4 regions of the Pantoea sp. X-Soil-YNGN-775 genome follow, and region 4 is predicted to be linked to each of the others. Evidence: predicted binding sites of a transcription regulator. Region 4 holds the regulator's gene; each other region holds the start of a gene.

Region 1 (2,205 bases), 640 kb from region 4:
GATCGAATAAGTCAGCGGCATCGCCAGCGCTGTAACGGTGACCGGTGCGGCGGTGGTGATATTTTTCCAGTCAATCTCTGCCAGACCCGAGGCCATCAGCACGGCGACAAACAGTAAGGCAGGCGCAGTCGCATAGACCGGCACGCTGGAGGCGAGCGGCGAGAAGAACAGCGCCAGCAGGAACAGCACTGCGACCACAATCGCCGTCAGACCGGTACGGCCGCCCGCGCTGACGCCAGCCGCAGATTCCACATAGCTGGTGGTGGTCGAGGTGCCCAGCAGCGAACCAAACAGCGCAGCCGCGCTGTCAGCGATCAGCGCCCGGCCCATCTTCGGAACGTTGCCCTGCTCATCCGCCAGGCCGGCACGTTTGGTCACGCCCAGCAGCGTACCGGTATTGTCGAACACATCAACAAACAGGAAGGCGAAAATCACGCTCACCAGACCAACGTTAAAGGCACCGGCAATGTCCAGCTGCATAAAGGTCGGCGCGATCGACGGCGGTGCAGAGAACACGCCAGCAAACGGCGACAGGCCGATACCCATCGAAATAAAGGTCACCAGTAAGATGCCAATCAGTACCGCGCCAGTTACACGACGCGCTTCCAGCACCACAATCACGATAAACCCAAGCATCGCCAGCAGCGGCCCCGGCTTGGTCAGATCGCCAATCCCCACCAGGGTGGCCGGGTTATCAACCACAATGCCCGCCCCTTCCAGCGCAATCAGCGCCAGAAACAGCCCGATACCGGCACCAATACCGGCGCGCAGCGGCAGCGGAATGCTGGCAATGATCCATTCGCGGATTTTAAAAATCGACAGCGCAAAGAAGATCACCGCTGACAGGAATACCGCGCCCAGCGCCACCTGCCAGGTGTAGCCCATGTGCAGCACCACGGTATAGGTAAAGAAGGCGTTCAGCCCCATGCCCGGTGCCAGTGCAATCGGATAGTTAGCGATCAGCCCCATCAGCACGCAGCCAATCGCCGCCGCCAGACAGGTGGCCACAAACACCGCGCCTTTATCCATGCCGGTGGCACCCAGAATGCTCGGGTTGACAAACAGAATGTAAGCCATCGCCAGGAAGGTGGTGATCCCGGCGATAATCTCGGTGCGAACCGTAGTGTTGTGTGCTTTGAGTTTGAATAATTTTTCTAACATCATCATCTCTCGATACAGGAGACGTCACGAATGTGCGTTCTCACTTGCCAAAGGGGTTTGCATGCTGATTATTCTGTTTCCGGTACAGCGAAACGGGCTGCTGCATACTCGCTAGCCTGAATTCGGTGAAAAACGTCTATTGACCCACAGCCCAAAGCAATTGCCATGCCACAAGCTGACGCAATCGATTACCTGGCGGGCCGCACGACGGCTAAGACAATTCCGAACCAAAACAAGGCGCGATTATGGTGCAATGCACTGATTGTGCGCAATCGTTTTCCTGCGGCGACATTGAGGGGCGGAAAAACTCTGCGCCAGCGCACGATTCCGCACTCTGCCAGGCGAAGCTGGTCACGTTTCAGCAGGCTCAGACAGCAACCGTTGTTAGCCTGTGTACACTCCAGAATTAACTCTTTCGTAACATTGGGGCCGCGCAATGAAGCCAGCGATTTTGGTGGTGGATGATGATCTGGCCGTCTGCGACGTGTTGCAGGACGCGCTAAGTGAACATGTGTTCAATGTCTTCAGCTGTCATCAGGGCAAAGAGGCCCTGACGATGCTCCATCAGCACCCGGAGATTGGGCTGGTGATGCTGGATATGATGCTGCCGGATACCAATGGCCTGCTGGTGTTGCAGCAGTTACAGCGCCAGCGGCCTGACGTGCTGGTGATTATGCTGACCGGAATGGGATCGGAAGCGGAAATGGTGGTCGGGCTGGAGATGGGCGCGGATGATTATATTGCCAAACCGTTTAATCCACGGGTGGTGGTAGCACGGGCACGGGCTGCCCTGCGCCGGGGAGGACGCCTGCTGTCGGCCGAACAGCATCAGGAGGGCTGGCGCTTTAACGGCTGGCAACTCGACGAGAGCCGCTGCCAGCTATTTAATCCGCAACGCGAACTGGTGCCGCTGACGCAGGGCGAATATAGCCTGTTGCGCGCGCTGGTGCGTCATGCCCGCAAGGTGCTGACCCGCGATCAGCTGCTGGAGCTGACCCACAGCGAAACGCTCGATGTATTCGATCGCACTATCGACGTGCTGAT
Region 2 (2,205 bases), 1.7 Mb from region 4:
ATGGTCATCCCGGTGGAGCAGATCACCTGCGGTTGCGGTCCGATGTAGCGCAGCACAAAGCGATCGCCCACCAGCTTAAGCGCCTCCGCCGGGCCCGTCAGATCGAGCGCCATCACCCCGGGCAGGGTTAAAAACCAGACGGTCTGTTTCATCGGCTGGCCTGGGTTACACCAGATCCCAGCCGCGGGCGCGCCACAGCGCGGGCAGGTCCGCCATGTTGTCGAACCGCGTGACCAGCGGATGATCCAGTTCCGGATTATGCGCATCGGCGCAGTAGTAGAACACCGGAATACCGGCGGCAATGCCGGCCCGCGCGCCCGCTTCAGAATCATCCACCAGAATGCAGCGCTCAATCGCAACCTGCATCTGCTCGGCAGCGTGGTACATCAGCTCCGGATCGGGCTTCCAGTGCAGAATGTCATAACCGCTGTAGAGGTGATCCGCAAACAGCGGCAGCATGCCGGTTAAGCCCAGCGAGTGCTGCATCTTCTTCACCGTTCCGTTCGATACTACGCACATCGGCACTTTTATCTGCTCAACCAGCGCTTTGGCACCGTCGATCGGCTGCAGGTGCTGATCAAATAACTGCGCCACCTCGGCACGATAGGCGGTTTCCACCTCTTCCATCGGCAACGATTGCTGATGCGCCTCACCGACGTCGCGAATGATGTCGTACAGTTTGACGCCTTTATACTGCTCAAACATCTGCTGCAACGACAGGTCGATGCCATAGCGGGCGAAAGTATTGACGTAGGCCTGGGTGCAGAGCAGTTCGCTGTCCACCAGCGTGCCATCACAATCGAAAAAGACGCATTCTACTGACATCAGACTCTATCCTTTGATTTTGTGGAAGTCCCTCACTCTACCGTACTGAGCGCAGATTGCGAGAGTGGCAATCGGTTGCGAAAAATCATTGTATTGGCCTGGTAAAATCGCCAGGATACGCGCCGATGATTTTTTCTTCTGGATGGATGGCATGAGCAAGCAAGGCCTTTTGCAGCGCATCTTCAAGCTGCAGGAACATGGCACCACGGTGCGCACCGAAGTGATCGCGGGTATGACCACCTTTCTCACCATGGTCTACATCGTCTTTGTGAACCCGCAGATCCTCGGCGTGGCCGGTATGGATACCCAGGCGGTGTTTGTCACCACCTGCCTGATTGCCGCCTTCGGCAGTATTCTGATGGGACTGTTTGCCAATCTGCCGGTCGCACTGGCCCCGGCAATGGGGCTGAATGCCTTTTTCGCCTTTGTGGTGGTCGGCGCAATGGGCTATTCGTGGCAGGTCGGTATGGGGGCGATCTTCTGGGGCGCTGTCGGTCTGCTGATCCTGACGCTGCTGCGGGTGCGTTACTGGATGATTGCCAATATCCCGCTTAGCCTGCGCGTCGGCATTACCGCCGGAATTGGCCTGTTTATCGCCATGATGGGGCTGAAAAATGCCGGCATCATCGTGCCAAATCCCGATACGCTGGTGGCGGTGGGCAACCTGACCTCGCACAGCGTACTGCTGGGCGCGCTCGGCTTCTTTATCATCGCTATTCTGGCGTCACGTAATATCCATGCCGCCGTATTGATTTCGATGGTGGTGACCACGGCGATTGGCTGGATGCTGGGCGACGTGAAGTTCGTTGGCCTGTTTTCCGCCCCGCCCGCCATCAGTTCAGTGGTCGGCCAGGTCGATATCAAAGGCGCCTTCAACATCGGCATGGCGGGTGTGATCTTCTCCTTTATGCTGGTCAATCTGTTCGACTCGTCGGGCACGCTGATCGGCGTCACCGATAAAGCCGGGCTGACCGATGAAACCGGCACCTTCCCACGCATGCAGCAGGCGCTGTACGTTGACAGCATCAGCTCGGTCAGTGGCGCGCTGGCAGGCACCTCCTCGGTCACCGCCTACATTGAAAGTAGCTCGGGCGTAGCGATTGGTGGCCGCACCGGATTAATGGCGGTGGTGACCGGCGTGCTGTTTTTGCTGGTGATGTTCCTGTCACCGCTGGCGGCAATGGTGCCAGGCTACGCCGCCGCCGGTGCGCTGATTTATGTCGGCGTACTGATGACCGCCAGCCTGTCGCGCGTGCGCTGGGATGATTTGACCGAATCGGTGCCGGCCTTTGTCACCGCCGCGATGATGCCGTTCAGCTTCTCAATCACTGAAGGCATTGCGCTGGGCTTTATCGCTTACTGCGTGATGAAGCTCGGCAC
Region 3 (2,205 bases), 1.4 Mb from region 4:
GTTTATCGATAAATTCGGCATTCCATGGCGCATTAACGTGGTGAAACCGCAGGAATAATTGCGTGGTTTAGCCGATCGGCGCCGTCAACAGCGGCGCCGTTTTCAGGTCACAGTCACTGTGGCCAGCTTTGCAGCCAGCCACGTGCTTATCAGAAGTTGTAACCCGCTACCAGATAGTAACCCCAGCCGGTCGATTTCACTTCAAACGGACCGTTGCCGAAATTCAGCTCCTGCCCATCCGCCCACTGACCGCCATTGTGGAAATAACGCGCCACGGCCGAAAAGTGCCAGTGATCGTAACCCAGCGACAGGATGTGACTGGAGGCGATAGAGTTGCTGGTGCGCGACGATCCGCCTTTCTCGTTAAGATCGGAGCCCCAGTCAAAGTTGGTAAAGCCTACATAGCCAAGGTTACCGCCCCACAGCGTGGTGATCGGCACGAAATATTTCACCTTGAAGCGATAGCCATCCCAGCTGTTTTCATTCGCAGCGCCGTAGTTTTCCCACTGATATTTGGCATAAACGTTGAGTGACAGGCCCACATCGCTGTGGGTATCGATATCGGTGCCCAGACCCATGTACCAGGTGTTCTGGCGGTTATCGCTGTTACGGCCCATGTCGTAAATGTAGTTATTGGCGAAATACCACTCTTTGAACGGTCCAAACGCCAGGCTGGTACCGGTCAGTTTGTCGATTGAGAAGCGTGGTTCAATCTCCATAAACATCGGAGAACCGTGGTCAAAGATACCGTTGGCGTTGCTGTTACCGACGCCGAAGAAGTTGGTCAGATCGAGATAACCATAAAAATCGAACCAGTCTTTTTTGGCAAACGCTTCATATTCCAGATAAACGTCGTTGTTGAACTGTGGCCCAAAGCGGGTGTGGTAGCTGCCCACCACGTTTACGCTCTGATGCCACCAGTCGGACAGGTATTGCGGATCGCTATCAGCGGCTTGCGCAACACCTGTCCAGGAACATGCCAGCACGGCACCTGCTATCAACGTTTTGAATTTCATTATCATTAACCACATGCTTTTGACCGCTGCACAGCAGGCGCAGTCAGAGAGAAGTCGATCCCTGGGTGGGGAGTGAGTTATTCAGGACAAAACAGCCAGTTTTCAGCTCGCGTAGCGTGCCTGCAACACAGCGATAGAAAATAGATTTTGCTCACGTTTGTCAAAAAGTGTTGCATTACAATTCAGTGAAAATGTGATGCGCTTCACAATAATGGCAGTAAGCGAACGGAACCAGGCAACCGTTTACGTTGTCTGGTTCGTGATCAAATGGGCGGGATCAGGGAAAAGTGACGCGGACCTGCAAACCACAAATGGCACCCTGTGGCGTCAGGCAATTGGAGAGGGCGACCTGAATCTGATGCTTCTGCGCGACGCTGCGCACAATCGATAAGCCGAGGCCGCTGCCCTGCGCCTTAACGTCAGGCGAACGGGTGAATCGGTCAAAGGCGCGTTCAATAAAGGCTTCCGGCATTCCCGGTCCGTTATCGACGATATCGACCACCGTCCGGCCCGCCACCCGATGCAGCAGAACATCCACCAGGCTGCCTTCCGGGGTGTGCAACATGGCGTTACCAATCAGGTTATCAAACAGGCTGCGCAGTTCAGACCGACTGGCCTGCAGACGATACTGGGTCGAACCATTAAAGCCGATATCAATGCCGCGTTTATCCGCCACCACCATTAACTGTTCAATGCTCTCTTTCAGCAGATCTTCCAGTTCAATTTGCTCAATGCTGGCGACCACACTTTGATCTTCCTGACGTGACACGTTCAGTAACTGGGTTACCAGATGCCGGGTGCGCGTCACGCCCGCTTCGAGCTGACTGAACTGCCGGCTGGCCTCGCCAGGCTGAATATGCTGCCGCAGGTTCTCCAGCTGCAACGTGACAGCGGTGACCGGCGTACGCAGTTCATGGGCGGCATCTTCGAGGAACTGCCGCTGCGACGACCAGGCCTCACGCAGCTTGTTCAGCAACGAGTTATACGCGGCGACCAGCGGCAGGATCTCATCCGGCAGCCCTTCGGGTGAGACATTGTGCGGATGGTGCGTCTCCTGCGCCGCAATCTGCCGCGAGGCGACCTGCAGATCGCGGGTGATCTTGCGGACCACCAGCCAGATCACCAGCAGCGACAGCGGCATCATCAGGATCAACGGAATGATCGCCGCCAGCGCCCGTTTTACCATCAG
Region 4 (2,205 bases):
ATCAAACAGAGAAAAGCCGGGCGATGCCCGGCTTTTTCATTAGTGCAGCACCGCTGTAAAGCTAAAGGCGACGATCATCAGCAGACAGCCGACGGTAGTCATCAGGGCCAGTTTCAAATCTGTACTCATTTAGCGCTCCTTAGTCACACATTTTGTAGGGATAAGCCATTTTCCCATAGGGGCTGGTAAAAATCTCGTTTTATCCGTTCAGCCTTGTTAGAATCCTGCCTTTGTTGCGCAACGCGCGCAATCCCGGTTCCGTTTGCTCTCCTTTTCAGGCGCTCATTACCCGCCAGACGCCTGTTTACCGGTCAGAAAAGCTGCATAATTGCGGGGAGAACCCTGAGCAGACGCAAACGTTTAACATTATGCTTATCATTGCGTTAGATAAGCCCTGGAGTCCGATTTTAATGGCAACAATTAAAGATGTGGCAAAACGCGCCGGCGTCTCAACGACCACCGTTTCGCACGTCATCAACAAAACGCGTTTTGTCGCTGAAGAGACGCGCAACGCGGTCTGGCAGGCGATTCAGGAACTGCACTATTCGCCGAGCGCGGTGGCGCGCAGCCTGAAGGTGAATCACACCAAAACGCTGGGCCTGCTGGCAACCTCCAGCGAAGCGCCCTACTTTGCTGAAATTATTGAAGCGGTGGAGAATCACTGCTTTGATAAAGGCTACACCCTGATTCTGGGCAATGCGCACAACGACCTGCAAAAGCAGCGTGCCTATCTCAGCATGATGGCGCAGAAGCGCGTCGATGGACTGCTGGTGATGTGCTCTGAGTATCCGGACGATCTGTTAAAGATGCTGGAAGAGAATCGCAATATCCCGATGGTGGTGATGGACTGGGGTGAATCACGCGCTGACTTCACCGACACGGTGCTGGATAATGCCTTTCAGGGCGGCTACCTGGCCGGACGTTATCTGATTGAGCGCGGTCACCGTGATATTGGCGCGATTCCCGGCCAGATGGAACGCAACACCGGCGGCGGACGTCACGCGGGTTTCCTCAAGGCGCTGGAAGAAGCAGGCATTCAGCCGCGTGCCGAATGGATCGTGCAGGGCGACTTCGAGCCGGAGTCGGGCTATCAGGCGATGCAGCAGATCCTGTCGCAGAAACAGCGTCCGACTGCGGTGTTCTGCGGGGGCGATATCATGGCGATGGGCGCGATTTGCGCCGCCGATGAGATGGGATTGCGGGTGCCGCAGGACATTTCGGTGATCGGTTATGACAATGTGCGCAACGCGCGCTACTTTGCGCCTGCGCTGACCACGGTGCATCAGCCAAAAGCGCAACTGGGTGAGAAAGCGCTGGAGATGTTGCTGGATCGCATCACCAGTAAACGTGAGATTTCTCAGACCATCGAAGTACACCCAACGCTGATTGAACGCCGTTCGGTGGCTGACGGTCCGTTCCGCGACTACCGCCGTTAATCTTCGCTTAACCACTCCTGATTAAGCGTTTGCGCATCACCCAGATAGCTGAGTAACCAGCCCGTTGCCGGTGATGCGCGATCTTCCGCCCAGCTTACGCAACAGGGACTGTCCGGAAACGCGACCGGCAACGTTAATTCTACCAGCGCTCCGCTGTCCAGTAATGGCCGCGCCAGATGCCCAGGCACCATCGCCACGCACAATCCCGCCAGCACGCAATCCAGTCCGGTCTGCCATTCCGGCACCACCAGCCGACGCTGATTGTCGAGCGTCCACGTCATCCGGCGCGGCAGCGCGCGCGAGGTATCTTCCAGCACCAGCGACGGCCAGCTGCGCAGGGTGTCGTCGTCAATCTGGCTCACCCCGGTCAGCGGATGGTGGTGCGCCACCACACAACGCCAGTTGAGCGTCCCCATGTCGCGAAAGGCAAAGCGTCCGCCGACCGGTATCGCCTGAGTGGCACCGATGGCCACTTCAACCCGATCATCGGCCAGCGCATCCCAGACGCCGTTAAACACTTCATAACTGATGTGCAACTCCATGTCGGGGAAATGGCGGTAAAAATCCTTGACTAACTGCCGGGTGCGCTGCGGCTTGACGATGCAGTCGACCGCAATACTCAGCTGTCCACGCCAGCCGTTAGCCAGCTGCTGACACTGGCGGCGGGTGGCGAGCATTTTTTTGATAACGCTGCGCCCTTCCCGGACAAAATGCTCGCCGGCGGGGGTTAATACCACCTCGCGATGCTGGCGCTCAAACAGCGGTACCG

Evidence for each region. Region 4 encodes PurR, which represses purine synthesis genes. Its sites were predicted from a motif close to CANGCAAACGTTTGCNTG; they were not measured.
Region 1: AC6I8I_RS11575 (NCS2 family permease) is a predicted target of PurR. The motif match lies at 1,427-1,444, and genes of this name have one in related genera.
Region 2: AC6I8I_RS00355 (NCS2 family permease) is a predicted target of PurR. The motif match lies at 890-907, and genes of this name have one in related genera.
Region 3: AC6I8I_RS01555 (nucleoside-specific channel-forming protein Tsx) is a predicted target of PurR. The motif match lies at 1,249-1,266, and genes of this name have one in related genera.

The regions. Positions count from the first base shown of each region.
Region 1 is NZ_AP035945.1:2,437,213-2,439,417, forward strand. Features, by position in the region: gene AC6I8I_RS11575 (NCS2 family permease) at 1-1,164, opposite strand, end outside; gene AC6I8I_RS11580 (response regulator) at 1,598-2,205, shown strand, end outside.
Region 2 is NZ_AP035945.1:76,717-78,921, reverse strand. Features, by position in the region: gene AC6I8I_RS00365 (GlxA family transcriptional regulator) at 1-152, opposite strand, end outside; gene yieH (6-phosphogluconate phosphatase) at 166-825, opposite strand; gene AC6I8I_RS00355 (NCS2 family permease) at 977-2,205, shown strand, end outside.
Region 3 is NZ_AP035945.1:351,380-353,584, forward strand. Features, by position in the region: gene yjdN (VOC family metalloprotein YjdN) at 1-58, shown strand, start outside; gene AC6I8I_RS01555 (nucleoside-specific channel-forming protein Tsx) at 150-1,016, opposite strand; gene AC6I8I_RS01560 (sensor histidine kinase) at 1,294-2,205, opposite strand, start outside.
Region 4 is NZ_AP035945.1:1,800,091-1,802,295, reverse strand. Features, by position in the region: gene cydH (cytochrome bd-I oxidase subunit CydH) at 40-129, opposite strand; gene purR (HTH-type transcriptional repressor PurR) at 411-1,436, shown strand; gene punR (DNA-binding transcriptional activator PunR) at 1,433-2,205, opposite strand, start outside.